One region of the Lysinibacillus sp. Ag94 genome, then DNA from elsewhere that is predicted to be linked to it. Evidence: riboswitches for the same ligand, from Rfam matches in the RefSeq annotation. Region 1 holds a riboswitch; each other region holds the start of a gene.
What was found. A riboswitch is a leader RNA that binds a small molecule or an ion and turns the genes downstream of it on or off. The one in region 1 is predicted to bind cobalamin.
Positions count from the first base shown of each region.

Region 1 (10,197 bases):
TCGTTGCTTTTTGATTTTTCGCCTTTTCAGTTGGACCAGCCATACGTGGTCCACGTCCGAAATTCATTTGCTTTGGTTGACTTTTACTCATTGTTGTACACCAGCCTTTTGCTGGGAAGCGTAAATTGCTTGGTACGGTTTATTATTCTGCAATAACTGTTGATGTGTACCTTCACCTACAATTTCGCCGTCCTCTACTACAAGAATTAGGTCCGCCTGTTGAATAGAAGCAATTTTAGACGCTACGATAAACGTCGTTGTATCTTTATATTGATTACCAATAGCTTGTTGGATATGTTTTTCAGAGGCGCTATCAAGAGCAGATGTTGTATCGTCCAACACTAAAATAGCTGGTTGTCTTACGAGTGCACGCGTTAACGCTAATCGCTGCTTTTGACCGCCAGAGAGATTGGTTGCCCCCTGTGAAAGCTCATATGCTAAGCCTTTATCCAGCCGGTCCACAAATTCAGTGGCACATGCTGCATCAAGAGCTTGCTGTAATTCCTCTGACGTTGCATCCTCTTTTCCAAGACGAATATTATTGTCAATTGCACCTGAGAACAGTAATGCTTTTTGAGAGGTAAAGCCGATATGTTTACGTAAAGTTGATATTGCATAATCTTTTAGCGGCTTTCCATCCAAGTGAATTTCTCCACCAGTCGGGTCAAATAAACGTGGTAATAGTTTCACTAATGTTGATTTTCCACTACCTGTTTTGCCGATAAGACCTACCATTTGCCCCGCTTTTACTGAAAATGTAATATTTTTCAGCACATCCTCCGCAGATTCATAATAACGATAGCTCACATTGTGAAAGTCAATCGCCCCTTGAATTGGCGAGGTAAGTGGATTTTCTGCTTCCTTTACTGCTACTTCTTTATTTAAAACATCCACGATACGCTCTCCTGAAGGAATAGCTCGTGCAATTTGCATTAGCACCATGCTAGAAGTCATCAATCCATTTAAAATAATCGTTAAATAGTTAATAAATGCGAGGATAACCCCAACCTGTAATGTACCGGCTTCTACTTTAATTGCACCAAGCCAAAGTGCTGCTACAATTGCTAGATTGACAACGAACATTGTAAACGGCACAAGTACACCAACAATTTGCTCTGCTGTAATAAAGCGCTTCGTCAGCGTATCATTTAGCCCGCTAAATTGTTCAATCTGTTGCGTTTCACGACGGAACGCCTTCACAACACGAATCCCCGCTAAATTTTCCTGAAGCTTCGTATTCACACCATCAATCGCTTCCTGCACTCTGCGGTATAGGACACCTGAGTACTTTGTGAAAAAGTACATCGCCATAATTAATATCGGTACAATAATAAGAAGTATAGAAAATAGCTCGCGTGCTGTCACAAAAACAATAATGACCGCTCCAATAAATAATAGAGGACCACGAACAAAAATACGCAATGTCATCATAAACGCACGCTGAACACTTTCCACATCACTCGTTAAAATCGTAATGAGCTTCCCTGTTGTAAAAGCGTCACGTTCCTTTGCCGAATACGTCATCATTTTTTCATACAGTGCTTGACGAACATCCGATGCAAAATGGATCGCTGCCTTTGAACTATAATAGGAGCAACCTATCCCTCCAACAAGTCCAAATACCGCACTCATTAGCATCCAAATGAACATTTTTAGCACATATGGATTGTCGCTATTAGCAATACCTGTATCGATCATATGCTGCATAATAGTCGGCTGTAGTAAATCCATCGTTACCTCTAGTACCATTAATAATGGCGCGATCAAGGTAAAAAATTTATAGGGTCCTAAAAACCCTCCTAACTGTTTTATTGCCTGCATTCTTTCGTCTCCGTTCTTTTCTTTCACACCTTAATTATAACTGAAAATCATTCTCAAGTGGTACTTAATTTTTCGAGTCTCGTAATATTCGAGACTCGATTGTTAATTTATGTAGGTTTTGGTCACTGTCGTAATTGTTCAGGCTATCACCTAATGAACATTTCCATTTATCAATATATTGAATTAAAGGAAGATTAGGACCAATGTTCATTTACCTATGCTAAAATGAAAGTTAGGATGAAGTAAATATTACCAATAATGTTATAAATCATAAGGGGGGACGAGAAATAGTGTTTCCAATCTTTTATTCCATTGCTATGCTTATCATTTTGCCTGCTAGCTTTATCATTTCATTATGGAAAGCTCCTTTTAAAAGTAAACTGGAATGGTTGTTGGACTTATTGGTGACGACAGCACTAATCGTTTGGCTATTTCAAGCAGGAAACTGGAGTTGGGTCGGCTATTATGTTCGATTTCTTTGGTTGGCGCTCTTAATTGTCACAATCATTTATTCTTGGAAAAAGGTAAGTAATTTACCGTTTACAATAAAATATTCAGTAAATCAAAAGTTTTCAATTGGTATTTATATTATCCTTATTTTGATTTTTGGTACGTATAATGCTTTGGTCTTAAAAAGCTATACAGTAGCCGAAAAAGGAATTGAGCTATCTTTCCCACTTAAAAATGGCACCTATTATGTCGGACAGGGTGGTAATCAAGTATTAATGAACTATCATCAAGCCTATCCAGGTCAAAAATACGCATTAGACATTTTAAAATTAAATACTTTTGGAACCCGTGCAAGTGGACTATATCCAGAAGAATTAAAAAACTATCAAATTTACGCAGATATTTTGTATAGTCCTTGTAACGGAAAAGTAGTCGACATCCAAAATGCTTTACCCGATCTGCCCCCTCCTAAATCTAATCCAGAAAACCCAGCGGGAAATCATGTCGCCCTAGCATGTGAGAACTATGATGCTACCATTATTTTAGCCCATATGCAAAAAGGAAGCGTGGCAGTGGCAAAAGGAGAAAAAGTAACAACGGGCCAAATACTTGGAAAAGTAGGAAACTCGGGCAATACAAGTGAACCACATTTACACATTCACGCCGAAAAGGATGGGAAAGGTGTACCGATAACATTTAATGATCGATTTTTAGTGCGAAATAGTTTAGTACGATAATCTTTAAAAAATGGTTAAATTCTCAAAAGAGGGTGGATAACGATTGTCTGAAAAAAATCAAACAAACAATAGTTCTGTCATTTCTTTAACGGTTGGAATTCTATCATTGCTAATACCTTTTATTGGTTTAATCTTAGGCATTATAGGAATAATATTTTCAAGTAAGGCTGTTAAAGAAATTCATACAACTAATGCAGGTAGTAGAGGATTAGCAACTGCAGGTTTAATTTGTAGTATAATAGGGGTTATTTTACAAATCCTTGCGATTTTGGGGTATATAGCTTTTTTCTCAATGACGGTGGTTAAATATTAACAGCTAAATAGAGCGTAATTTGCGCTCTTTTTTAATCTGAGGGAACTCGTTTGTTTGACCCGAGCAATTTTTTTCTTTTACGTAAGTGTCTCCCCCTGTCTCACAAAAAAATCCACCTCCATGTTTTTTCAACACGGAGGTGGACTTGGCATTACAAATCATCAAAGCCGTTATCTTCTACATTAACCTTTACATACTGGCGAGAACGCTGCTCGAAGAAATCTGTTTTCCCTAAATCAACATCCTCATACGCTTTAATCCACTTTAATGGATTTTTGCGATAGCCTTCAAATGGACGCTCCACACCAAGCTGATTACAGCGTACATTGGCATAGAAATGGACATAATCATGCACATCTTCTACATCGAGGCCTTCCACTTTATCGCCAATCACTTCATTGGCCCAATCAATTTCTAGCTGAACAGCTTCACGGAAGATCTCTTGTACACGAGCTGCTCGTAAAGGTGTATCGTATTCAGGATATTCCTCTAATAGCTCCTGATAAATCTTCACAAATAAATCGACATGTAGCTGTTCATCACGATTAATATAATTAATCATCGTTGACGTAGCCACCATTTTTTGATTGCGTGCTAAATGATAGAAGAACGCGAAGCCAGAATAGAAGAATAACCCTTCTAAAATGACATCATATACAATCGCTTCTAGCATATTTTCAACAGATGGCTCCTCGGAAAATGCATGGTAGCCTTTAATGACGAAGTCGTTGCGTCGCTCTAGCACAGGCTCTGTACGCCAAAAATCAAACGTACGATCCTGCTCATCTTTGTTCACTATACTTGATAGCACATAGGAATAAGAGTGATTATGGATTACCTCTTGTTGCGCTAAAATAATCATTAATGCATTTAAGCTTGAATCTGTTAAATAATCCGCTACTTTTCCGGCAAAATCAGTTTGTACACTGTCTAAAAGTGCTAGTAAGCCAATGATTTTTAAAAAGGATTCTTGTTCATCTGCTGATAATCCTGGAAACTGTTTGACATCGTTGCTCATATTAATTTCAAACGGTGTCCAGAAGTTACCTAGCATTTTTTTATACTTTGGATATGCCCAGCTAAAACGGACATCATCCCAGTTTAAAATGTTAGAAGAACGTCCGTTGACAATACCTGTTGAACGGTTCGGTGCATCCTTGTCCATAATTTGTCGTTTTGTAATAGTTGTCATTGTTATTTCCTCCTAGCTCGCGCAAGACTCACATTCTAGCAATTCTACAGACGTTGAGCGCACATAATAAGTCGTTTTTACACCGCTCGCCCAAGCATTCATATGCAATGCTAGTAAATCTTTCGCCTTAATCGTATTTTGAACATATAAATTAAGTGAAATGCCTTGGTCGATATGACGTGCTCGTGCAGCATTTTGCTTGATTGTCCAATTTTGATCGATGAAATAAGCAGATTTATAATACCAAGTCGTCACAGGTGATAAATCTGGTACTGTTACTGGAATTTTATAATCCTTCTTCTCCTCTGAATAACTCTTTTGGAAAATTGGATCAATCGTAGCCGTACTGCCCGCTAAAATGGATGTTGAAGAGTTCGGTGCAACTGCCATTACATAGCCGTTACGCATACCTTTTTCAGCAACCGCGGCGCGTAAAGCGTTCCATTTTTCACTGTCATAGCCACGTTTGTCAAAATACGCACCCGTATGCCAATCTGAGCCATTAAATAATGGGTAAGCTCCTTTTTCGCATGCCAAATCGTTAGAAGCACGAATTGTTAAATACGCAATTTCTTCATATAGCTTGTCCGCAAATTCTACAGCTTCGTCTGACTCCCATTGAATTTCTTTCAAAGCTAATAAATGGTGCCAGCCAAATGTGCCAAGCCCAATACCACGGTAGCGTAGGTTCGTACGCTCTGCTTGTTTTACTGGAATTGTATTTAGCGCAATAACGTTATCTAACATACGTACTTGCACTGGGATTAATCGTTCTAGAACACCGGCCGGTACTGCTCTTCCTAAATTGATAGATGATAAGTTACATACAACGAAATCTCCAGGCTTGCGACGTGTTACAATGACATCATCTTCTAGTGTAATAGATTCGAATTCAGTAGCTGACATATTCTGGAAGATTTCTGTGCACAGGTTCGAACTGTAAATCATTCCTTCATGCTTATTCGGATTCATGCGATTGACTTCATCACGATAGAACATAAACGGCACGCCTGTTTCTAGCTGTGAGCGCATAATACGCTTCATAATATCAATAGCTGGTACGACTTCACGACTTAACAATGGATTCGCGATACATTCCTCATATTTAGTACGGAAAGAACCGTCACCCTTTTTCTCATCGTAGAAATCCTCTAGTGAGTAGCCCATAACCTCTCGTACTTCATGTGGGTCAAATAAGTGCCACTCCCCACGTGCTTCAACAGTTTCCATAAATATATCCGGTAAGCATAGCCCTGTGAAAATATCATGGGCACGTAAACGTTCATCGCCATTGTTTAAGCGTAAATCTAAAAACGTAAAGACGTCTTTATGCCAAACATCTAGATAGACAGCAATAGCGCCTTGTCGTTGCCCAAGCTGATCGACTGATACCGCCGTATTATTAAGCTGTTTAATCCATGGTAAAACGCCACTTGATGCACCTTTAAAACCTTTAATAGATGAGCCTCGGCTACGAATTTTACCCATATAAACACCAATACCACCGCCGTATTTCGATAATGTTGCGACATCTGTATTCGTGTCATAAATGCTTTGTAAACTGTCATCTACTGTATCGATAAAACAACTTGATAGCTGTCCATGTGTTTTACCCGCATTCGATAATGTCGGTGTGGCAACAGTCATATATAAATTACTCATTGCCCAATAAGATTCACGGACTTTTTCTAAACGATTTTCTGTTTCATCCTGCATCAGAGTCATCGCAATAACCATCCAGCGTTCCTGCGGTAGCTCCACTGGTGTTTTCGTGTAATCACGGACTACATAGCGGTCCATTAATGTTTTTAAACCAATATACGTAAACAACTCATCTCGACTTGATTCTAGGTACGAAGCGAGTTCCTGAAGCTCCTGCTCACTATATTTTGTTGTTAAACTTTCATGATACAATCCAGCTTCTGTATAGTGTGCTAAATGTTCTGGGAAAACTTTATAAACATCTTTCACTGAGACACCACGACGCATTGCAAATTGATCATATAGTTTTTCTAAATATATTTGAGCTGCGATAAATGTCCAGTATGGCTCTTCCTCATCAATAAGGCTAAGCGTTTGTAAAATCATCGCATCTGCCCATGCTTCAAATGTCGCATTGTCGTTTTTTCGTAGCCATCGATCTGATAATCTTACAAAACTTTCAAGTTCATCCTCTGTGTAGTTTTTCTTGAGCTTAGCAATTTGTTGTTCGATTTGAATTGTCATGTAACATTCTCTCCCTTTCCTTCTCCAGCAACACAAAAAGCGATCACGCAACATTTATCGGTTACGTGATCGCTGTAAAATCGGAAATGGAAATGAAGGACATGCACACAAAGAAGTGAACAAATCTCTCGCCTCCACTTCTCAATCCCCGAAGAATGTGTTGCTGTCTTGAACAAATCGGCAGGTCTCCTGGCTCGTGCTTCCTCCAAATGATCACCTTCCCGTTCTTCACAGTGGCCAATTCATCATTTGTCAGCACTTACAGTTGCGGGGACAGCTTCGGCCTAAGATGACTCTCTTTCCGAATTCCCTTTTAAACCATATTGGTACCGCTCGTCCAAAATACTATATATAGTGTTTTAACTCCTAAACAAATCTAACATATTGTGTTTATTGTTGCAATAGGTGTTTTGCACCTTGCACGTTATAAAGTGCTACATTTTCTCGAAGCAAGCCCAATTACAATGCAGTTTTACGTAGTTTTTCAAAATTTCTAGGAAATTTTTTTTGTGCTAGCTGCTCTTTTTCTGGCTGAATTCCTAGCAAAACTACTGCACATGGACCAGCCGATTTCTCAATATCTAAAGAACTTTTGACCTGTTGCTCGCCAAAAAGTCGGGTAAATTCGACTTGTAGACCTTTTGATCCAACTGGCCATACTTGCTGCACTATTCCCTCTTTCCACGCCTCAAAAATAGGTTGGAGCTGCGCCACATCTTTAGGCTGTGCAAGGATTTCATTGCCTACAAGCGGTAATCCATAGGTGTACCAACTAAGCTGTTCATACTTAGTTGCTGTACGTGTTTGCTGCTCACCTAGCATCGTTATAGACAAACCAGATTGTAGAGTCGGCATATTGGACTCTGTACTACCGTCTATTTGTGGACAATTAAGACCCGTCTCAGCAAAAACCTGCTGAATGCCTGCAACGTAACGAGCCCATGCAGCATCCCCTGAAAAATTAGCGAGTATAATATGGCTTGGTAAAGCATTTGCAGCAAGCTGCTCTAAAAAAGTAACACGTGCCGTTAAATATGCCGTCAGTTTGTCTGAAGCAGACACAACATCTTGTGGTTTTTCGCCAATTGCTGCGGCATTATCAGATGTTGCAATCAACCCGCCTATTTGTATTGCATTTCTCAATGTACTCGACCTTCCTTACGCATAAACACTTTAGAGAGAATTGGCATCGCAATGGCAACAATCACTAGATTTATGAGTGTTGCCAATGGAAGACTAGTCAGTGATGCCCAGTAAAATGCAGGACTAATGATAAAGTAAAATGGTAAAGGTGCAACAACACCATTGAAAACAAGTGCCACAGGCCATTTCCAGAAACGCATTCCTTTTTTATGCATTACCCCAAAGACCCATACAACAATAAACATTTCTACTGCGATAATAATATGTAGTGGCCCATATGGAAAGCCAGTAGTTAAGGCTGAGATAAAATGCCCAATGACTCCCGCAACCCCTGCTAATACTGGAGATAAAAATACAACGCTCAACAATGCAGGTGTAGAGTCAAGCGCAGCAGTTGAAATAAATGTTGGAATTTTAATGACTGCACCAACTGCACAAATTGCCGCTACCATGGCAGTGAGCGTCAATTTCATCAATCTTTGTCGATCCATCCCATTTCCTCTTTCCTGTTATATTTGGCTCGTCATCCATAACGTAGGTCGATTTCTGTTCCCGTTGGACGCTTGGTCGCTGACGCGCAGAGCAAAGCGCTTTCAAGGGGTGCCAAGCCTCCACTCCGATCAACTTATTTACAAAGCATACGTCCTACCAATCTTATCCCTAAATGAACAGCCTATTAAATTTTTTAAAACTATATTATTTGATTCGTTCCCCGATACCGTACCAAATACGTACGACTTGTTCGGCTTCAGCGAATAATGCCTGGTACAAACGCCCACATGTATCACGCAACAATCGTGCCTGTTTTTCCATTGGCACAACTCCACGACCCATATCGGTCACTATTATATAGACTGCACATTTTTTTTCAAGAGTCTTTAATCTTGTCAAAATGGTTTTGACAAGGGGTTCATCATCCTCAAGATTTTGTGTCACGAGCCATTTCTCTATGTTTTTAATAATTAGTACATTACAGGCTGGGCTGGCATCAGGTAGATTGCCATCTACTAGCTCAACTTTTTGACCTGCAAGCAATTTCATGACATAGTCGGTTTTTCCACTATAGGCGCCTCCGATAAAGACATGCATCTCGCTCCCTCCTCCCAAGCCTTTCTTGTAAACGTTAAAGAAAACATTTTATCATGCGGTGTTTGATATGACCAAAAAGTTTGCTCAGTCGGTGCAAATTCTACAAGAAGTGCTCGAATAACTCCACCATGGACAACGAGATGATAAACACCTTCACCTTTTGGTAACTCAGTGAACCCTTCAATGACTCGCGCACAAAAAGCATCAAAGCCTTCCCCCCTTGGAGGCAGTGACTGTACAGGGTCATCTAACCATGCACAATAGCGACTATCTGTTTTCAAGTCCTCATATGTTCGTCCTTCAAATGCACCGAAGTTCGACTCTCGAAATCTTTTATCAGACACATATGTTGCATTCGGAAAATAATGGGCAGCGGTTTCCCTACAACGCAGCAAATCACTACCATACACCTTCGTGACTTCTGAATCTACTATAGTCAGCAAAGATGCATCAGCTAATGAAGAATCTGTCCAGCCAATATATCGCTTCTCCAAATTTTCCTTTGTTGGGGCATGTCTCATTAAGTGAACAATAACAACGTCACCCACAGTACAACCTCCATTCCTTCAATTGATGCACCGAGTAAATCTCCAGAAACACCACCAAAGTTGCGCACTGTAAATTGCCGGAAGACTAAAAAGGCAATCGCTAATACAGCTATCAACACTAGAGGAACAATTGAGAAACCTAAGACAAACAACAAGCTACTATACGCCACAACTAAAGTGATAAGCATAAAGGTAATGAGTATTCCCGGCTTAATATGTGTTTTAAAAAAGTAGGCAAGCCCCTTTTCTTTTGAGCATTTGAGCGACATAAAATAAAAGCTCATGCCTACTCTTGTTAATAACGGAATAAATACAGGCATCCATAGTGCAAATTTATGCTGTACGAATAACTCATGCAGTATCACAAATTTGCCAAGCACTAGAAATAGCACAGATAGTACTCCAAATGCGCCAACACGTGGATCATCTAAAATTTCTAGCCGCTTCTCACGATCTCGATACGAAAAATAAGCATCCCCCATATCAATAAAACCATCTAAATGCAAACCACCCGTAAATAAGGCAAATAATCCGACAATCACAAAAGTAAGCAAAATTTCACTGCTTGCCGTCCATTCTGTTAAACAATAGATCACCGCCGCCACTGTAGTACCCATGAGAGCCCCTATCCATGGTAAAAAAGCGAACATCCCGGTAATAGTTGCCTTTGTTAACGGA
Region 1 is NZ_CP096780.1:2,085,652-2,095,848, reverse strand. It holds gene MY533_RS09555 (ABC transporter ATP-binding protein) at 1-91, opposite strand, end outside; gene MY533_RS09550 (ABC transporter ATP-binding protein) at 88-1,821, opposite strand; gene MY533_RS09545 (M23 family metallopeptidase) at 2,112-3,008, shown strand; gene MY533_RS09540 (DUF4190 domain-containing protein) at 3,052-3,321, shown strand; gene MY533_RS09535 (ribonucleotide-diphosphate reductase subunit beta) at 3,473-4,513, opposite strand; gene MY533_RS09530 (ribonucleoside-diphosphate reductase subunit alpha) at 4,526-6,739, opposite strand; cobalamin riboswitch at 6,901-7,088, opposite strand; gene MY533_RS09525 (hypothetical protein) at 7,199-7,882, opposite strand; gene MY533_RS09520 (ECF transporter S component) at 7,879-8,373, opposite strand; gene MY533_RS09515 (bifunctional adenosylcobinamide kinase/adenosylcobinamide-phosphate guanylyltransferase) at 8,579-8,971, opposite strand; gene MY533_RS09510 (histidine phosphatase family protein) at 8,920-9,519, opposite strand; gene cobS (adenosylcobinamide-GDP ribazoletransferase) at 9,492-10,197, opposite strand, start outside.

Region 2 (10,197 bases), 2.2 Mb from region 1:
AAGAGGGATTTGAGTGCTTTATTGAGGAGGAGAATGTGGCCTTATACCTGATCACTTCTTCATCCTAGCTAAGCAGTTATCCACCCTACCTAGTCACTTTTTCATCATAGCTGAGCAGTTATCCACTTCACCCGTTCATTTTTCATCATAGCGGAGCAGTTATCCACTTCACCTGGTCATTTTTCATCATAGCTGAGCAATTATCCACTCTACCCATTCACTTCTTCATCAAAGCGGAGCAGTTATCCACTTCACCCGATCACTTCTTCATCTAGCAGAGCAGTTATCCACCCCTACTTGTTCACTATTTCATCAAAGCGGAGAAGTTATCCACTTCACCCGATCACTTCTTCATCATAGCAGAGCAGTTATCCACTTCATCCGTTCACTTCTTCATCAAAGCGGAGCAGTTATCCACCTTATCCGATCAGCAAAAAAGCTGCCCATATAGGACAGCTTCAACATACGCTTTTTCAATAAAACTATTTAAATAACTCAGGGTATACTGCTTTTGCGATTAACTCAACTGCTTCGCCAATTCGTGGACCTGGACGATTTGAAATATCAGTATCTATTGAATAAACCGCTTTATTTTGAATAGCAGTGATTGAATTCCATCCATCACGGGAAAGAATTTCTGCCGCTGGGTCTTTCACATAGTTTACTGTTGTTAAAATAACATCTGGATTTTTCGCAATAATATCTTCCTCAGATACTTTGACCCAGCTTTTAAGGTCAGCAAAAACGTTGTTAACATTTGCAGCATTTAAAATCTCTTGTTGGAATGTACCAGAACCAGCTGTATAGATGTCTGGCTTTGGACTAATTTCTAAATAGATATTTTTCGGTTCTTTCACATCTTTAACTTTCGCTTGGACATCGGCAATTTTACCTTTAATATCTTCATTTAACTTGTCGCCTTTATCTTTGATGCCCATAACCGTTGCGACTTGTTCGATATCCCCATAAACATCATCAAATGATTTAGCTGATTGAATGGCAAACACTTTAATACCTGCATCCTCAAGGCCTTTTAATGCATTTAAATTTTCTTCATCTCCACCAGTCGTATAGGCAATTACGACGTCTGGCTTTAGTGCTAAAATACGCTCACTGTTGAATTTTACAGAATCAGAAACACGCTCAATTTTTTGCGCTTCTTCTGGATACGTATCATACTCCGTTGCACCTACGATTTTATCTCCCACACCTAGCGCAAATAAAATCTCTGTATTACTCGGTTGTAATGAAACAATAGTTTTAGGAACTGCATTAAACTCTACTTCTACACCACGGTCATCCTTAACTTTATAGCTAGTAGTTTTCTCAACTTGTTGATCTTCCTTAGAAACCGTTTCTTTTTTTGTATCCTCTTTCGTGCCGCAGCCAACTAATACAAGGGCCAGCATCAACACAGAAAGCCATTGTAGCTTAAACATTTTCTTCATTTCATTGATTCTCCTTTTTCTTTTTCATCGGGTATGACTTACTAATAAACGGTATTTCAGCAATACTAGCATGCTGATTCATATAGACAGCCATTACGAAAAACACATTGGCTAGCAATCCTAAATAGTCAAAGAGAATAGCAGGTACTTCCCGTTCTTCAGATACTTTGTGCAAAACACGGTAGGATTTTTTCGCCTCACTACGGCATACATGTAATGCAGTAGCAGCCCCTGTCCCTTGAGGTAATACAAAGTTTTGTATTTCATCCTTTACATGACTAACATAGAAATCATAGCGATCACTTAGCCAAGTCAAATTATCTTCGGTTACAGCCAATTTACCTCGTACTGACCCATTTACATGGTAAGCCATTGGTAAAATGGCTAGTAAATCATCTGCTACTACCTCCACTGTTTCCTTTTTTACCGCCGCTAAAGCGACGCCAATATGTGTTGTCAGGCTATCTGTTCGAATTTCAAAATCTACCGTTGATGCCTTTTCACGCATAAATGGATAACAAGAGTAACGTGCATCTTTTTTCAAATCTAAGTCCCCGCTTTCCTTCGTGGAAAATTCTACTTTATTCACACCTTCTTAGGATTTCTTCCGGTGAAAGATAGTGTACATAAAAAAACGTTGTTCCCATTCCTAAGGAAACAACGAAAATAACATAAATAGTGTCATATAGACACAGCATAGCCTATGTATTTGCCGCATATTCTCCTAGCTTCCGAAGAGTTATCATACGTTCAAACAAAGGTCGGTCTCCTGGCTTGTACAGTTCACTACATTCAATCATGTTGTGCGTCATAAAAAACCTTCCCATCAGCTCATTCGACAGTGGTATATCTTTATGATTCACTGTACTTACAGTTGCGGAAACAGCTTCGGTTTTTCACCGAATTCCCGATTATGCTATAGTTCAGCACCCTTATTCTGCAAGAATTATTCACTTGTTATGCAGTTTATCATAGATTAATAGGAAAAAATAGATGTGGAATTAGAATAAACAAATACGATGGGTAAAGATCATGCAGGTATCACCATATGCACGCGGGTGTTTTCATTACCCCACGGGCATTTCATATGCTCGTGCAGGTATTATATTTCATAGATAGATGGTATAAAAGCTAGCTCTCAACGAAAGCATTTGCGCAAAAACAGCTATTTTACAGCTTTTAACCGATGGCATTCTTATATTTCTTTTTGTATTTACCATCTTCTTCTTCTTCAATTAATCGCTGTGCAATCTCTAGTAATTTCGGGTCTTTCGTTTCATCGAATAGCTTTTTAAAAGATACAATAATATCATAGCGTATCGATGTCGGGTGCTTTTCGTCTAAGCATATTTGAAATCTTTTAGCCAAATATGACACGACTAAATCTCTTTGTACCTGCCCTGCTAAGCCTATTCTCCAAATCGCCTGCAAAGTTTTCCTCGCAGTTTCTGTTCTTTCATCATACGTTACTGCCCAAATCTTTAAGAAGTCCTCTAATACTCTTTCTTCAGGATCACTTTTTGCCGCCAATGCGCATAAAAATTGTGCAGCACTTGCACGTACATGTCCATTTCTATATGTAAGAGCCTGAACAAGTTGTTCCCAAACTGAATATGTCCAATCAACTGGTTCCTGCATAATTTTCATTAATTCTTCGTATGATTTGTATTGAATATCAAGGTCACGCTCTGTTAAATTACTAAAAAGTTGCAAAATCTCTTTTTCCATGATTCATCCCTACCTTTATGAACGCAAAAATGGCAAACTTGTTGTATTAATTTCCATCATTCGTTACTTTACTACTACGAAACTAAAGTCACAAACAGTTTAATTTCAAAGTGAGATTTCTAATTATATTTCAAAATTATCAGAAATGAGTATCAATATGCAAGAAAACATTTCTTTCGGCTATAAAGATGACAATCATTTATATGGATAATTGATGCTATACCTTACATCGGCTCTATTTTCATTTTAGTAACAGGTAATATAGTAGTAAATATATCTACTTATGTAAATTTATTCATCTTAGATGTTATTTTACTCATTATTCATCGCGTAGTCGAGCTTTAAATTAATGGATTTATATCCGACTATATGATTTTTACTCGGAGGACCTTAAATACCGTCAAATAATAAAAAAGGTCATCTTTGTAATTTTTTTTACAAGGATGACCTTTTCGCTATTTAAATCGTCTATATAATAGTAGGGCTTATTGAATACGACCGAAGCCTACTAAATATTGATTCCACCAATCAAGTGATTCAATGACAACACCTTTATTTTGAGCATCGATCATCGTGTTATTTCCTAAGTAAATACCTACATGCGCTATGCCTGATCCATAGCTGAAGAATACTAGGTCACCTACACGTGCTTCACTTGCTGAAATACGTTGTGTTGCTAAATATTGCTGTGATGCTGTACGTGGTAAAGATACGCCTGCTTGTTTGTAAGACCATTGTACAAGACCTGAACAGTCAAATCCTGTTGATGGGTTGCTACCGCCCCAAACATAGCTACGGCCTAAGAATTGCTTTGCAGTTGAAATGGCATCACCTGAAGATGCAGTACCTGAACCAGAACCAACAACGACTTTTTGTGGTGCTTTTTCATTGTTCGCTTTACCACTATTGTTAGCGTTGCTAGTATTACTGTTACTAGTATTATTGTTAACGTTGTTATTTGTTGCTTGTACTACTGGAGTAGCTGCTTGAAGTGCACGTAAACGAGCTGCTTCTTCCTCTGCTGCTTTACGTTCTGCTTCTAAACGTTCTTCTTCTTGTTTCGTTGCAATTTGTGCCTTTAATGCAAGAGATTTCGCTTCATTTTCAGCTTTTTTTACTTCCATTTCGCTTTCCTTTTGTTGAAGCTCTTGGAATTGCTTTTGAAGCTCTTTTTGTTTTTCATCTAATGTTGTTTTTTGTTTCTCTAAGTTAGCTTTATCCGCTTCTTGTTGATCTACTAACTCTTGGTCAGCATCCATTAATGTTTTTACCGCTACGACACGGTCCATTAAATCTGCAAAGCTTTTTGCTTCCAGAACAGCATTTAAATAAACGCCCACAGTATTATCTTGAGCTTGGTATGCAGCCATACGATCATTTAAAATCGCTGAACGTTGCTCAATACGTTTTTTAGTATCTACAATATCTGCATCAACTTCTTTAATATCTGCTTGTACTTTGTTAAATACTTTTACTTTTTCATCGATCTCTTTTTGTAGTTTAGTTAATTCTTCTTGTAGCTTTTTAACCTCTGTATCTATCTTAGCTTTCTTATCAATCATTTGTTGAGATGTTTCTTCTGCATGCACTACGGTTGGTTGAACTGTATTAAATAATAAGCCGCCAGCTAGTGCTAATGCTAGCACCATCGACTTACGCCATTTATTGCGCTTACCCACGTTATTCTTTCCCTTCATTAGTCAATTTCGCTCTTAGTATTTTAATGTCATCACTGGAACGATTTTTTTATTTTCTCTTATATTTTATTAGCCTTTTAAAGTTTAGCATTATTAGCATAACTTTTATACTATTTCACGGCTTTTTAATCGTTTAGTAAAACTCGCAACATTCTTGTAATATTCATGTAAATTCTATTAAATTCTACAAAACTACATTTTATTCTACATAACAACGTTTTTAACTGCTTTACCATTAGACCCAAATTCTGTTTTGTAATGTTTTTGTAATATTTCACAAGAACATTTGCCCATTATGGCTCGATAATGACATCTGTAATCGACTAAAAGAATTTAAAAAAAAAGGTAAGGGAGCATTTCCCCTACCTCATCTTGTCGCAAATAATATGTTTCCAAGCTGGTGCTTCCTATTGCCTCATAGAACGTAGCGCTTGGATAGAAAGGCGTACTAAAAGAATGGCACATAAAAACAAGCCCAAGTATGCAGCTGTATTTAAGTAAACAGCGTACGCGTCACGAATAAATTGCGAGATTGCTAAAAGTGCTACAGAAATAATCCCAAAGGTAATACCAACGAGAAGTAAGACTAAACGGGAAAACAAATTTGTAATAAAACGAGCATTATCCTCATCCGAAAAAACATCGTGATGTAACGTAATTTTCCCGCTCTCCACCCGTTGAATGAGCTGATTAACTCGTCTAGGCATTTTGTGCAATGCCGGAATAAGCATTGCTAATTCTTCTTGTAAACGTTCCTTCGTTGCCATCGGTTCTTTAAATGGCTTAAGGAAGGATGCTCGCATATATGCAGATGAAAACTCTTTCGCTTCCGTGAAAATATCAAAATCCGGGTCAATTACCCGTAATGTCCCCTCTAATGTTACTAATGAACGCAGCGCTAAACCTACTGCTGGATAGAAAGTAAGACCGAAATCACGAACAACCGTAAATAATGCATGTATTAATTCTTCTGTCGGAATTCGATCCACGTAAGAAATTTTCAAGAGAATTTGATCAATTGCTTGCTCTATCTTTGCACGATCTGCATGATCTGCATTTTCTACCAATAACGTTATGCCGTCAAATAAAGTATTTGAATCACTTAGATGAATTCCCATTAAAATTAGCTTTAAGCCCTCTTGTTGTGTAGGTCCCAAACGACCAACAGCCCCAAAATCAAGAAGGATCGGTGTACCATCCATCTCATCAATCTGAATATTTCCCGGATGTGGATCTGCATGAAATATACCCGAAACAAGCATTTGTTCAATGAAAGAACATAAAACAGTCCTTGCAAACTTCCTACGATCATTTTCTAATCGATTAAATTCAGCCGCAGCATTTGCAACGCTTTTTCCCCGTACGTATTCCATGACAATAATATTTTCATTACAATATTCTGTATAGATTTTAGGAATCTTCACCTTATAATCGCTTTTTGCAAGAGCATTCGTCACCTGCAATGTATTACGAGCTTCAATATCTAAATGAATTTCCTCACGCAACCCATCGCCAAATCCTTTAGCTAGCTCTCGAAAACCAAGCGACTCAGCCCATGTAGATTTGTTTGAAAGCCAATTAGCAAACTCCTCTAAAATATCGAGATCGTCTCGCATGATTCCCTTTACTTCTGGACGTAGTAGCTTCACCACGACTTCATCAAAATTTTTCAATCGTGCCTTATGTACTTGTCCAATAGATGCTGCCGCAATAGGCTCCATTTGAAAGCTTGCAAATATTTCATTCATAGGCTTAGGAAGTGAATCTTCTAAAATTTGAGTTACTTGCTCTGACGATAAAGGCTTCACATTATGTTGTAGCTTCTGTAACTCGTCAATAAAAATAGGCGAAAACAGTTCCTTACGAGTAGAAAGTACCTGACCAAATTTAATAAATATCCCACCACATTGCTCCAAAGTTATCCTTAAAGCAATAGCAAGCTCCTTTTCATTTTCTCGTTGTCTTGCGTATTTAATCGTTTGAACAACGCCATTTGTCACTGCTATTTTTAACACCTGACGCAAACGCTTTTGCTGTCGCCAGTAGCTACGAAGGCGCAATAATAAATTTTTTTTGCCATTCCGACGATCTCTAGCTGTCATACCACTTGGATCAAAAAGCTCAAAAACGAGATAGAGCAGCATCGAAATTAGGAGCATGCAGCCAATCCAAACAAGCGTACTGACCTCTGTCACTGTTTGCATCATTGACTCGTACAAAAAATCTGTATGCCGTAAATAGGTATACCAATAAACAAAGGACGTAAGCGTCACACTAATAACTACAGAAAGAACCCTACGTATAAAATTAATATTTGAACCAATTAATCGACCACTTACAAAATAAATAAGTACTGATACAACAATGAGTTCGATTAAAAATTTCAAATAAATCAACAGCGTCACCTCCGATGCTACTTCCTAATACTGCTAGTATAACAAATTAAGACCTGTACTTCTTTTAATATCTAGAACCAGAGACCAGAGAATTAGTTACTTTAATAAAGGGTGTGGCTTTATACTAGTATCTTTTTTGGGCATGAGGTCACCATCTATATCACGAAAAAATAGGGGCAGTCCTTCCGCTAAGATAGGATGTATAACTTTCGTTGGATTTTGTCTTTGATGGTGAATATGCAAATGGGGTTCCGAGGATGAACCGCTATTTCCAACACGGCCAATGGAATCCCCGGGTTCTACAGTATCTCCAACTTCAACAGATACGCTACCTTTTTTTAAATGATTAAGTAAAAGATACGTACCTGTTTCTTTTATTTTTATGTACACAAAATTTCCTTCTATCGACTTAAAATCTTCTGTCCCTGGTGTAATGTCAGCTTCATTATTTGAAACAGCAATAACAACTCCAGAAACAGGTGAGTAAACTTCTTTATTCCATATTCCATAATCCTCATTGCTTTCACTATTAATACTATACGGTTCCATTACTAAATCGTAGGCCCACCTCTCCGATGCCCATACTGCATGAGGCAAATTATCTTTAACAGCATTACCGCCCCACCCAACTACAGTTTCTGCAGTTAAAGGCCAGCTTACAGTTATAGATGGTTGAGCACGTTCAATAGTGTTCGGGTAAGCATAAGGAATAATATTCATGGTCATTAGTATTGGAAAGATTAATAGTATGTTTACGACTATATTAATAAACAACTTGACACTTTTTTGCTTTTTAACCATACATATAATCAACATAATCAAATTTACCATCAATCCTAACGCCCCTAAGATTGGTAAAACTAATTTAAGTATTGCCCATGAATACGCTCCATATATCCCACTACTAAAATGAACACTGATCCATAACAATAAAACGAATCCTGTTAACGCACCATTTGTGTAACCATACTTTCGCAACATTTTTTTAATAAAAAACTTCCTCCTACTATCTAAAATTTGAATAATAATTACCATTACCAAATATAGCAATCGAAGGATACCGTGCCTATACGACCTCAGATGTAGATTTCCATCTTTAGATAAAAAAATACCTTTAGATATAAATTATCTAAAGGTAGATGAAACGAATATTATTTCTATTCGCTAGGGATGCTCTCTCTTCATTTTAGTTGGTAGAAAGTACTTGCTCCCAATTTATTGTGCCATTTTTAACTTGTTCCCGTTTTTCTTTATTCATAATATCATTAGGACGTTCGCCTTTTGGCCAATCTTTATCGTGATTTTTCCATTCAGGTCGATCCTGCGATAAAATAAAGGCTGCTAAGTCAGCGGCATTTTGATCTGTCAAAGTACCTGCTGCACCAACCGGCATATTATGTTTGATGTAGCCAGCCATTTTCGACATTCTCGCCATACCCGCTCCATCATTGAATGAGTTTTTACCCCATAATGCCGGACCTGTATTAGCACCAGTACCTGAGCCATCAGCTGCGTGACAAGTAATACAAGACTGGGCATATACTTCTTCACCATTCGTAACATCCGGTATAGGAATGTTCTTCATAGTACTTGTACCTACCCATTCACGCTTTGCCCCAATAGGTACACCCTCTGAAATATAAGCGAAGTATGAGACCATTGCTTCTAACTCTTTACTATTCATGTCAAATTTCTTACCGTTCATACTGCGAACCATACAACCGTTAATACGCTCCTCAATCGTTACAATATCACCTGAGCGTGCAATATATTGAGGATAATTCGCCATAACACCTACCAATGACGAAACTTGCTCATCATAACCTGCCCCCGCATGACAGCTCGTGCAAGACAACTGATTCCCCACATATTCTTCTGCAGCAACATGTGTATTATTTACAAGCTCATAGCCATATAATATTGCTTCCTTCATAGGTCCATCTGGTACTTCTTCAATACTTGGTGGCGCATAGACAACTGACTGAGCAGCCGCTGTCGTTGGTATTTTTGTTTGTACAGCAGTTTCATTACTTTCTCCTTTAGCATCCCCTAAAATTTTGTCGCTAATGACTGCCCCCACAAAAAGTGTACCTGCTAACAGTACTGTCCCCGCTACTCCTGCTACTATAGGTTTCATCTACAATACCCCCCTTTGTATAATCACCTATATTTTAGCAAAGCAGCATGTTTTTCGATGTGACTTTCCTCACACCTTACGTAAATAGAACCATTTAGAGCATAAAATTATGAATTCTTTTGTTCTATAACACATCAGACGAGACTTAATACCTCTTGCAGTATGCACTTATTCCTACTCATTTTCGCCTTACGTAATTGCGGCTTTCGCACAGTAAAGATCGCTAAATGAAGATAAAATTGCTGAGTACATTTTACCTGGCATTATAATTGACATTCACCATCAGCACAAATAGCTTCACCATCGCCTATCATCTTTAATACTGGCTGAATACCCGCTTGCTCTGCCGCTTGATGTAACGTCCGCACAAAAACATCAGTTGGCTCCGCACCTTTAATACCGTAACGATTTTCAAAAACGAAGAACGGAACACTTTGTACACCTAGTTGTTGGGCATCATATCGATCTTTATCTAAAGATTCACTGAAGTCGTTTGATGCTAGCACGTCCTTTGCAGCTCCAACATCTAAGTTTAAATTTTCAATGACTTTTAACAAGAACCTCTCATCGTTTAAGTCTTTTCCTTTTGTAAAATAACCACTCATAAGCTCTTCCGTATAAACCGACTCTTTACCGAACTTCCTTGTCCATTTTGCTAATCGATGAGCTTTTTCAGTATGGGCTGTTTTCATTTCTTCAAAATTGTAATGCAAGCCAATCTCTTCAGCACGTCTTGCTATACCCTTTGTTATTTCCTTTACTTCTTTTAACGTGGAGTTAAATTTCGCGGC
Region 2 is NZ_CP096780.1:4,282,228-4,292,424, forward strand. It holds gene MY533_RS20215 (ABC transporter substrate-binding protein) at 483-1,448, opposite strand; gene MY533_RS20220 (hypothetical protein) at 1,450-1,992, opposite strand; cobalamin riboswitch at 2,190-2,397, opposite strand; gene MY533_RS20225 (hypothetical protein) at 2,628-3,176, opposite strand; gene MY533_RS20230 (C40 family peptidase) at 3,662-4,873, opposite strand; gene MY533_RS20235 (ABC1 kinase family protein) at 5,281-7,269, opposite strand; gene MY533_RS20240 (M23 family metallopeptidase) at 7,366-8,319, opposite strand; gene MY533_RS20245 (c-type cytochrome) at 8,456-9,406, opposite strand; gene MY533_RS20250 (DsbA family oxidoreductase) at 9,670-10,197, opposite strand, start outside.
Region 2: linked by a shared signal. The riboswitch ahead of MY533_RS20220 (hypothetical protein) and the one ahead of MY533_RS09530 (ribonucleoside-diphosphate reductase subunit alpha) in region 1 are both predicted to bind cobalamin.

Region 3 (10,197 bases), 890 kb from region 1:
TCTAGAGCTTTGTCTAATTGGCTTACAGGAATCTCAACATTTTTGATTGTGCCAAGAATATCTGTAAATTGTAGACGAATAAAGCTTACGTTTTTTTCTTCGATTAGACGTTTAATGTCCTCTTTTGTGTATTTACCCACAGTTTTCCACACTCCTATAAAATGTCTAGCTTTTTTATCATTACCCTACCCTATTAATAAAGTAATTAACGATGTTGCTTTTTATTAATAGAATCGAGATAAATCCCCACGACGGATGGATGATTTTTGCATGCGCTGCGCTTGAAGCATTTCCTCACGCATGATGCGACGCAATTCTGAGTCACTTAAATTTTGTTCATCTGTTGAAACAGGTTCATTCTTTTTAGCGAACAGCTTTTTAATTTTTGCCATGTTCATACCCTGTTCCAAGTAATCTTTTATTTCTAGCAATACATCGACGTCATTTAATGAAAACATTCGACGGTTACCTTCTGTTCGGTGCGGCTCAATTAAATGGTGTTCTTCATAATAACGAATCTGACGTGCCGACAGCTCGGTCAATTGCATTACGATATTCATAGATAATAACGGCATAGTTCGTCTAATTTCACGACTCATTTAAGTCCCCTCCAATACCTGCTAATAATATAACGAAAAATTTACACTGTCAACCACTCATGTAAGGTTTCCTAACATGAATTAAAATAATTTTTTCGAAATGACCAAAAATTATAAAAAACGAAGATTATTATCCTAACGTGGAGATTGATTTACGTTCCGATTTGGCGCTTCCCCTAGGGCGTCCGATGTGTCTTAATTCTACGTTTAAAAAAAATGATATCTTCAACATTTCATCTATAAATAAAAAACTATTCAAAATAGAAATTTTGAATAGTTTTTTACCTATTTTTGGATTTTTTGAACAGCACTACAAATTGCAAATTTTACGTGTTCGTATGTTAACCCACCTTGAATAAATGCTGTAAATGGCGGACGAATAGGACCGTCTGCTGTAAGCTCAATACTAGAACCTTGAATGAATGTTCCAGCTGCCATGATGACATCATCCTCATAGCCAGGCATATAAGCGGGCTCAGGCGCATAGTGCGCATTAATTGGTGAATTCGCTTGAATTTCACGGCAAAAAGCAATCATTTGTTCCGCAGTTTGGAAAGAAACCGATTGAATTAAATCTGTACGATTAGCATCATAGCTTGGTGATGTATTCATACCAATTTCTCCCAGCATAGCAGCCGTGAAAATCGCACCTTTTAAAGCTTGAGATACAACATGTGGTGCAAGGAAAAATCCTTGATAGAAATCACCAAGCGTATTTAATGTTGCTCCTGCTTCAGCACCTATACCTGGTGATGTCATACGATAAGCACATTTTTCTACTAAATCTGCACGGCCAGCAATATAACCACCAATTTTCGCTAAGCCACCGCCAGGATTTTTAATGAGTGAGCCTGCTATTAAATCAGCCCCAACCTCTGTCGGTTCCTGTGCCTCAACAAATTCACCGTAGCAATTATCAACGAAAATAACTGCATCCGGTGCTAATTCACGGATTTTTGCACACATGTCTGTAATTTGCGAAATGGTAAAGGATGGGCGTGTTGCATAGCCCTTCGAACGTTGGATAGCAATCATTTTTGTGTTTGGTGTAATTGCAGCTGCAACACCTTCCCAATCGATCGCTTGATTATCGATTAAATCCACATGGCTATAACCGATTTTATAATCTTTTAACGAGCCAGTATCTTTATCGCCACCATCCACTATTGATTGCAATGTATCATAAGGCTGACCCGAAATATAAAGTAATTCATCACCCGGACGTAGCACGCCGAATAAGCTAAGTGTAATTGCATGTGTACCAGAAATAATTTGCGGACGTACAATGGCAGCCTCCGCTCCAAAAACCTCTGCATAAACTCGTTCTAGATTGTCACGCCCCTCATCATCATAGCCATAACCATTAGACGGGTGCAGATGATAGTCACTTACTTGATGCTTTCGGAACGCGGCAAGCACTTTTTGTTGATTGAAGAACGCCATGTCTTCTACCTTTGCATGAAAAGGGCGTACCTTTTCTTCTATTTTAGCAGCTAATGCTAGTGTTTCTTCTGATAAATTGGTTGTAAAAGTCATACTGTTCTTCTCCATTTCACATTTGTTCAAATCCTATCTTAACAATTTGTGAGCTTGCCTGCAAAGCTTGCTAATTTCATTAGGCACTAAGATCAGGACTCGGCATAATTACGTGACATCCAACGAAGGCTTTCATTTCTTTTTAGCTATGCTTTTGCGACAGGCACAGGGTGTTTGGATACCTTTAAGTAACTTAAATCCGCATTCATCTCATCCACCTATAGTGCTGGGATATTTCTGTAACTGCCGTTTCACTTACGTTACACAAAACATTTGCTGAAAAGAAGTTGAATTACGAACTTAAAGTTTTAATTCTGCTATAATAAAATATTTAGTATCTGATAATTCCAAATCATAAGTCGATGCTTTTTTTTGCGAAAACTTGTAGATACAGTAACTAATCTACAACAACATAAAATGATTTATTCACATAAGGGGTGAAAGGGTTGGCTTGGGAGGTTTTTAGTATCATTGGCACAATTGCCTTCGCAATTTCCGGGGCAATAATTGCAATGGAGGAAGAATACGATTTATTCGGTGTATATATACTCGGTATCGTAACTGCTTTTGGTGGTGGAGCTATACGAAACTTACTTATAGGTTTACCTGTAACAACACTGTGGGGGCAGGATAGAATGTTCCAAATTGCCATTGCAGCTATTACGCTCTTTTTTTTATTTCCACATCGACTCATTCAGCATTGGCATCGTTGGGGCAATGTCACTGATGCTATTGGATTATCGGCATTTGCGATTCAAGGTGCCCTTTATGCTGTGAAGCTCGACATGCCTATTAGTGCCGTTATTGTAGCTGCTGTCTTAACAGGGTCAGGTGGTGGAATTATTCGTGATTTATTAGCTAGACGACAACCATTAGTCCTCCGCGATGAAATCTACGGTGTTTGGGCAGCACTAGCCGGGCTTATCATAGGACTTCAACTATTTTCAGGGGATATCTTTTTATATGTATTATTTGGTGTGATCACAGTACTAAGAATACTTTCATATATGAAGAAATGGCGTCTACCGTTACGGAAGTTGAATAGAGCATAGTTAAACTGTTGCATAATAAAAGCCCAAATCTGAGAATTTGGGCTTGAATTTTTAAATTCATTTTTCTTAGCGGTTCTATCCATCACTTTGACCGTTCTATTCAACGACTTCGGCTGTTCTATCCACGATTTTGATGGTTCTATCCACGACTTCGGCTGTTCTATCCACGATTTTGACGGTTCTATCCATGACTTCGTTTATCACACACCGTGATCTGCAAATAAAGTTACTTTTTCAACAGCAACATTGCTTCTTCTAAAGTAGCCATATTTTTCATCATAGAGCATGCTGCGTCCAAAATAGGAAAGGCTAAAGCTGCACCAGAGCCCTCCCCCAATCGCATATTCATCTGTAACATCGGTTCAACTCCGAGCATTTCAGCGGCAATTTTTGCACCTGGTTCTTCAGAGGCATGCGAAGGAATGATATAGTCTTTTACGTTAGGTTCAAGTTCGTAAGCGATAAGGGCAGCGATGGTAGAAATAAAACCATCAATAACAACAGGTTTACGATATGCAGCGGCAGCAAGTATCACCCCAGCCATAGCGCCTATTTCTAATCCACCAACTTTTGCAAGAATATCTATAGCATCATCGCGATTTGGTTTATTTAATGCAATAGCATCATAAATGACTTGTACTTTATGCGCTATTCCCCCTGGTCCAACACCTGCACCGAAGCCTGTCACTTCATTCGGATGACATTCACGAAGAACCGATAATATGGCAGCACTCGGTGTTGTATTACCAATACCCATTTCACCTGTCCCGAGTACATTTATCCCATTTTTTATTTCTTCCGTAGCTACTTCAATTCCTACTTCAATAGATTGAATGGCTTCTTCCCTTGACATAGCAGGGCCCTTTGCCATATTGTCTGTGCCATATTTAATTTTTTTTACAATAACACCAGCATCAAGAGGAATATCTTCTTTTACGCCAATGTCAACTGTAACAATTTTTGCATCTGTGATTTTTGCGATAGCACAGACACCAGTTCCTCCTCTAGGAAAATTTAATGTTTGAAAGACTGTCACATTTTGTGGATTAGATGTAACCCCTTCATCACAAACTCCATGATCTGCTGCACAGACAATAATTGCTTTATTAGCAATCGCAGGAAATAGTTCGCCTGTAATTCCGGATAGTTGCACAGCAAGGGCCTCCAGTTTCCCCAAGCTTCTAGGTGGCTTGCAAAGTGCATCTATGCGTTCCCGTGCCTTCTCCATCATTTTGTAGTCAGCACTTTGAATGTTATGAATCGTCTGTTGTAATAATTGCATTGAAAATTTCCCCTTTCTTTTTTGCCCTTGTAACTTGAAGAATGATTTAGAGAAAAAATAAAAAGCCTGTAGTTTATTCCATAACAAATAAACTACAGACTTTTCCATCATCTATATAACCGAAGCAGATAGGCAGGTCTCCTGGCTCAATTTCAACATTTCATAGAACCTTCCCAGAACGATGCTAGTGGCATTCTCTATGAAACTCCCTTTTACAGTGGTGGGACCGCTAAAGCTTTTCACTTTATTCCCTATTCTCCCGCAATGGGCACCTAATGCTTTTATGCAATTACTTTAAATCTACGTCAAAGTAGTTTTTGTGTCAATATATTAGTGGAATTGCATATTTCTTGCAAACTTTTCTTAGTCACATCAGGCTCTACACCTTTCAATTTGATATGGCTATTTTCAACTCTTTATGCTCCGTATCCGAAAAAGCTCCCTACTGCCAAAAAGGCATTAGGAAGCTTCCTGTCCATCTATTGTTGTGATATCGTCTTTGTTTTATCCAATTCACTCAGAAATGTTGCGCTGAGCAAAAGAATAGCGCCGATTATTTGAAGGGTTGCCATTTTTTCTCCTATAATCATCGTCGAAATCACTAATGATGTTAGTGGATCAATATAGCTTAATATAGCTATACTTTGCCCTTTTAGATGACGCATTCCAAAAAAGAACAGATAGAAGCCGATTCCAGCATGGACAATGCCCAATGCGATCAGTAAACTAATTGATTTTATATCGATTTGCATTACTTGGAACCCATTAGTCCCAAAAAGGTAAAGAGCAAGGAATAACGCTGCTAAAGCAAGTTGAATAATCGTATTATCAGGCTCTTTTAATCCACGAATATACTTATTGGTGAATGTTACTACTGCATAGAAGCAAGCTGCAATAAGGCCGTAGACAATACCAATATAATGTTCGTTTGTTTCGGTAGTTTGGCTTTGAACGATAAAATACAGTCCTACTAATGCAACACAAACATAAAAAATTTTTTTCAATATTATTTTTTCTTTTAAAATGATAGGTGACAAACAAATCACTAGTACTGGAGCAAAATAGTAGCTTAGAGCTGCATTGGCGATGGTTGTTTCCTTGTACGCCTGGAAAAGGAAAATCCAATTACCACATAAGGCAAAGCTCGAAAGTACCAACGGCCATTTATTTTGCAAAATAGTTGTTTTCGTAAATCTTTCTTTTTTAGAAAGGAACACCAATAGTAAAAAAACAGAGCCAATGAGACTCATCCAAAAGGCAATTTCACTTGAAGGCAACTTAATATATTTTGCAAAAACACCGACAGCTCCAAAAATAATCATTGATAATATAAAAGATAGTTTTCCGCTCATTTCTAATTCCTACTTTCTACATGTATATAGTGTTCGATATACAGTAGAATCTATTGAGAATTAGCAAGCTTTTATTGAATGCCTAAACAGCAGATTCTACTGTAAAGGCATTGTTGGAGGTGCTATTGTTCGATACATATGAATCCCTCCTTGCATATTGCAATCATAACACATTTTACCAAACAATAACGAACTCCTTCAATTTTATATCAACTCGAATGTATAAGAAAAACCCTCGTCTACATTAAATAGACTAAACTAATAAGAGGGTATTATAAGGACTTCCATGCCAGGATTGAAACATTACGAGAACAGCAATCACAAGTACCTACACCCAAACAAGTAATACATCTGTATTTACAGTTTCTAAAAAAGTGGCTAAACGGAAAAATGACTAGACAAAGGATGTCTAGTCATTTTTCATAGTTGTACCTTTTGATTCTCACAATAATTACAACACTCCATTAAAGAGGTGTTTGTATTTATTGTTCATTATTTTGAAAGGTGTTCTTCCCCATCTTCATTAATAATATAAGCGTGAGCATTTGCGGCTTCTTCAATTTCATTAAATGCCCAATGTGTTGCTTGAGTATCTAAGAAGCTTGGTTTTGTGACACCATGTAATGGACCACGTTCAAACATACGGTTCATCATGACAACCGCTTGCGCACGTGTTAGGTGCTCGTCTGGTGCGAAGCTTCCATCTTGACGACCGTTAATAATGCCGGCGGTACGGTTTGCTTCAATAATCCATTGTGCCCAATGACCTTTTGTATCGTTGAATGTTAACTCTACATCTTCTTCTATTTGTAGGTGCTTATAGTTCGCAACCACTGTTGCCATTTGTGCACGTGTAATGTTCTCGCTTGCACGGAAATTACCATTCATATCCCCGTTCATAATGCCTCGCTCTTTCACAAATGCAATAGCTCCTGCTGCATAATGATTACTTGGAATATCTTTGAATGGTGCATAATCTACTGTTTGGTCATCTGTGTAGCCTAAGATACGTGCAATCATCGTTGCTACTTGCGCTCGAGTCACGTTTTTCTCAGGACCAAACGTACCATTCGGGAAGCCTTTAATATAAGCCTCATGCTTACTTACTGTTGATTTCTCGAATTGAATAACTGTAAATGTGCTAAACTTGTCCACTGTGAAGCGTAAACCAAGTTCTCCATTAGGCATTGTCACCATTACAGGGAATACAACTTTTTTCTCGCCATCCGAATGTTCAATAAACACCGCAAGACGCTCTAAAAATGCTTGTCGTTCTGCTGAGGCTGTTGGCACTTTCAAGCCTTTTAGTGGTAGTGTCACTTGTACCGAACGACTAGGCATATTCGTTTCAATCGTCATTGGACGAGCTACTACACGTACATTTTTGCTTTGTAGTGTTTCACGGACAACTTTTTCCACTCTAGCGCGTTCTTCAATTGCCTTGCGCTCACTTTCCTTCTTCACAGGTACTAAGCGAAAGTAGAAGTTGTCATCCACACCGTTCATCGAGCTTAGTGGAATCGCAATCAATCCATTCTCTGTGGCAATTTCTAACGATAATCCGTTTTCCCGTAGTAATTTTAGAGAGTGCTTTGGAATTTCTACTGTTACTTTATCCACTTCATCTTTAACATCTGGAATGACGATACGTGCGATGTTATTGCCAATTTGTTGTGCTTTTTCTACAGCTTCTTGGGCATTCGCTTCTGTTAATGCCACGAAGTCTGTGATTTCACCGCTGGCATGTTTTGTACGTTCAATTTCCACCGTTGTTTTTTCCAGTGGGTTGTTGCCATCAATTTCTAATGCCACTTTTATTTTCGTTGTTGTTGTGCCCGGTTCAGTCGTTGTTGGTGGTGTTGGATTCGGCGTCCATGTACCACCTCCACCGCCTGTGTATGCTTCACGATATACTTTAATTGTATAGTGTCTCACATTACCATTTGATTCTGTCACTGTGATGACAATTACATTTTCCCCTACCTGTAGTGGAATTTGTTCAAGAGTACCTGGCTGCCCATTAACAGTTGTCGTCACTGAAGCACCTTGGTTAATTGGTGTTGCTAAGAACGATAATTGTGATGTTGCATAATCGACGTTCATTGTATAATTTGTCACTTCTGATGAGAAGCTTGGACTTAATACACCTTGTGATGGTACTAATGAGCCTAGACCTGGTGTTGTGAGAGCAGGTCTTAAAGCATTTTTGGCTGCCGTTAAGTCAGCTAACGCTTGATCCACTTCTGCTTGTGTTGCATTGGCATTGTCTAATACTTTTTGGGCTGCTTTTAATTGATTTTGGTAGTTTGCCCATGTTTCTGGCGTGTACTTTGATGCGACTAAACCTTTTGCTTCATCTACTTTAGCTTGAAGTAGCGCTTTATTAACAACAGCTGGTTTTTCTTGTAATGCTTCGCGTGCTTTTGCTAATGCTGCTTCTGCTGCATCTACTTCGGCTTGTGTCGCATCACCTTTTCCTAATACAGCTTGAGCTTTTGCTAATTCTTCTTTGTAAGCTGCCCATGTTTCTGCTGTATAGTCTGCTTCTTTTAAAGCATCAGCTTTTGCTATTTCTTCTTTAAGTGCTGTTTTATTAACAGCATCTGGTTTTTCTTGTAACGCTTCGCGTGCTTTTGCTAATGCTGCTTCTGCTGCATCTACTTCGGCTTGTGTCGCATCGCCTTTTCCTAATACAGCTTGAGCTTTTGCTATTTCTTCTTTGTAAGCTGCCCATGTTTCTGCTGTATAGTCTGCTTCTTTTAAAGCTTCAGCTTTTGCTATTTCTTCTTTAAGTGCTGTTTTATTAACAACACCTGGTTTTTCTTGTAACGCTTCGCGCGCTTTTGCTAATGCTGCTTCTGCTGCATCTACTTCGGCTTGTGTCGCATCGCCTTTTCCTAATACAGCTTGAGCTTTTGCTATTTCTTCTTTGTAAACTGCCCATGTTTCTGCTGTATAGTCTGCTTCTTTTAAAGCATCAGCTTTTGCTATTTCTTTTTCAAGTGCTGTTTTATTAACACTTGGTTTTTCTTGTAACGCTTCGCGCGCTTTTGCTAATGCTGCTTCTGCTGCATCTACTTCGGCTTGTGTCGCATCACCTTTTCCTAATACAGCTTGAGCTTTTGCTAATTCTTCTTTGTAAACTGCCCATGTTTCTGCTGTATAGTCTGCTTCTTTTAAAGCTTCAGCTTTTGCTATTTCTTTTTCAAGTGCTGTTTTATTAACGACTGGATTTTGTGCTGTTGCATCTACTGTAAAGTCATTTACAGGCACACCACTTGTTCCTTTTAAGTTACCTTGAGTAGCATCATATTTGACTGTTACTTCTTTGCCTGTTACGTCTGTCCCATCTGGCAATGTAATAATGACTTTCTTCGCATCAGTTGGATCAACTTTAAAAGTTGCATTTGTAATATTATGATCACCAACTGTAATCGTAAAGCCAGCTCCATCAGTCAATACGATGTCTTTGTCAAACGTCAGGGTAATTTGATTGCCACCTGCTTGTGCTTGCTCAAGTGCCGCATTTTCAAGTTTTGGAGCAGGTGCAGCGAATGTGAAATACTGTCCGTTTGCTAATGTTGCTTTTGTTACATAGTATTCTGTACCAGCAACTGTCACTTCCGTAGTCATTGGGTAAGCTGTAGCAGTAGTGAAATCTGCCTCACTTGCTCCTACTAATAATGTTGTACCAGTTGGCACAGAAGCTTTTGGTATCGCAATATTTACTTCACCAATACTACCCGTATTTTGCACTTTCCAAATACGTTCAGCATGATTTTTTCCTGTATTGCCAATCTGCTTCGTAAATTTCAATTCGGAGCCGTTATCGCCCCAAACTAATGCTTGGTGATCAATTAAAAGATTATCAGCAATCGCTTCGTTTTTCTCGAACAATGACGGTCCAATACCAATAATCAGTCCTAATGTATCATTTGTTGCAAGACTTTGTTTTTGATGCAGGTCTTGCGCATTTTCACGAGCAATACCAGCAATGTTATCGCTATAACCCGAATTTACTGTTTTATCCCAGATTGTTGTACCGTCTGAGAATAAGTAACTCGTACCAATCAACGATATTCCATATTTAATTGCTAGATAAGAGTTAATTTTTTGTTTATCTAGAGCTGTTAAAGGGGATGTATAAACGATAAATTCGCCTATTTGCCCGTTAAAATAATTTTTCTCAGCTCCATTTTGATTTTCTGCACCAATTGTCATCGGATCTTTATTACCTGTAATTTGAGTAGTTCGATTAGGTGCAGTTATTAGACTCTGTCCATCCCGATAGATGGACTGTACGCCTTTATCCTCAGTAGCTAAACTTAGATTATTACTGTAGTTCAGATTCCAAATATAAGGTGTAGCATCTATTT
Region 3 is NZ_CP096780.1:1,193,618-1,203,814, reverse strand. It holds gene glnA (type I glutamate--ammonia ligase) at 1-140, opposite strand, end outside; gene MY533_RS05300 (MerR family transcriptional regulator) at 225-599, opposite strand; gene MY533_RS05295 (methionine gamma-lyase family protein) at 885-2,135, opposite strand; gene MY533_RS05290 (trimeric intracellular cation channel family protein) at 2,582-3,187, shown strand; gene cobT (nicotinate-nucleotide--dimethylbenzimidazole phosphoribosyltransferase) at 3,414-4,469, opposite strand; cobalamin riboswitch at 4,583-4,760, opposite strand; gene MY533_RS05280 (DMT family transporter) at 4,949-5,821, opposite strand; gene MY533_RS05275 (DUF8202 domain-containing protein) at 6,314-10,197, opposite strand, start outside.
Region 3: linked by a shared signal. The riboswitch ahead of cobT (nicotinate-nucleotide--dimethylbenzimidazole phosphoribosyltransferase) and the one ahead of MY533_RS09530 (ribonucleoside-diphosphate reductase subunit alpha) in region 1 are both predicted to bind cobalamin.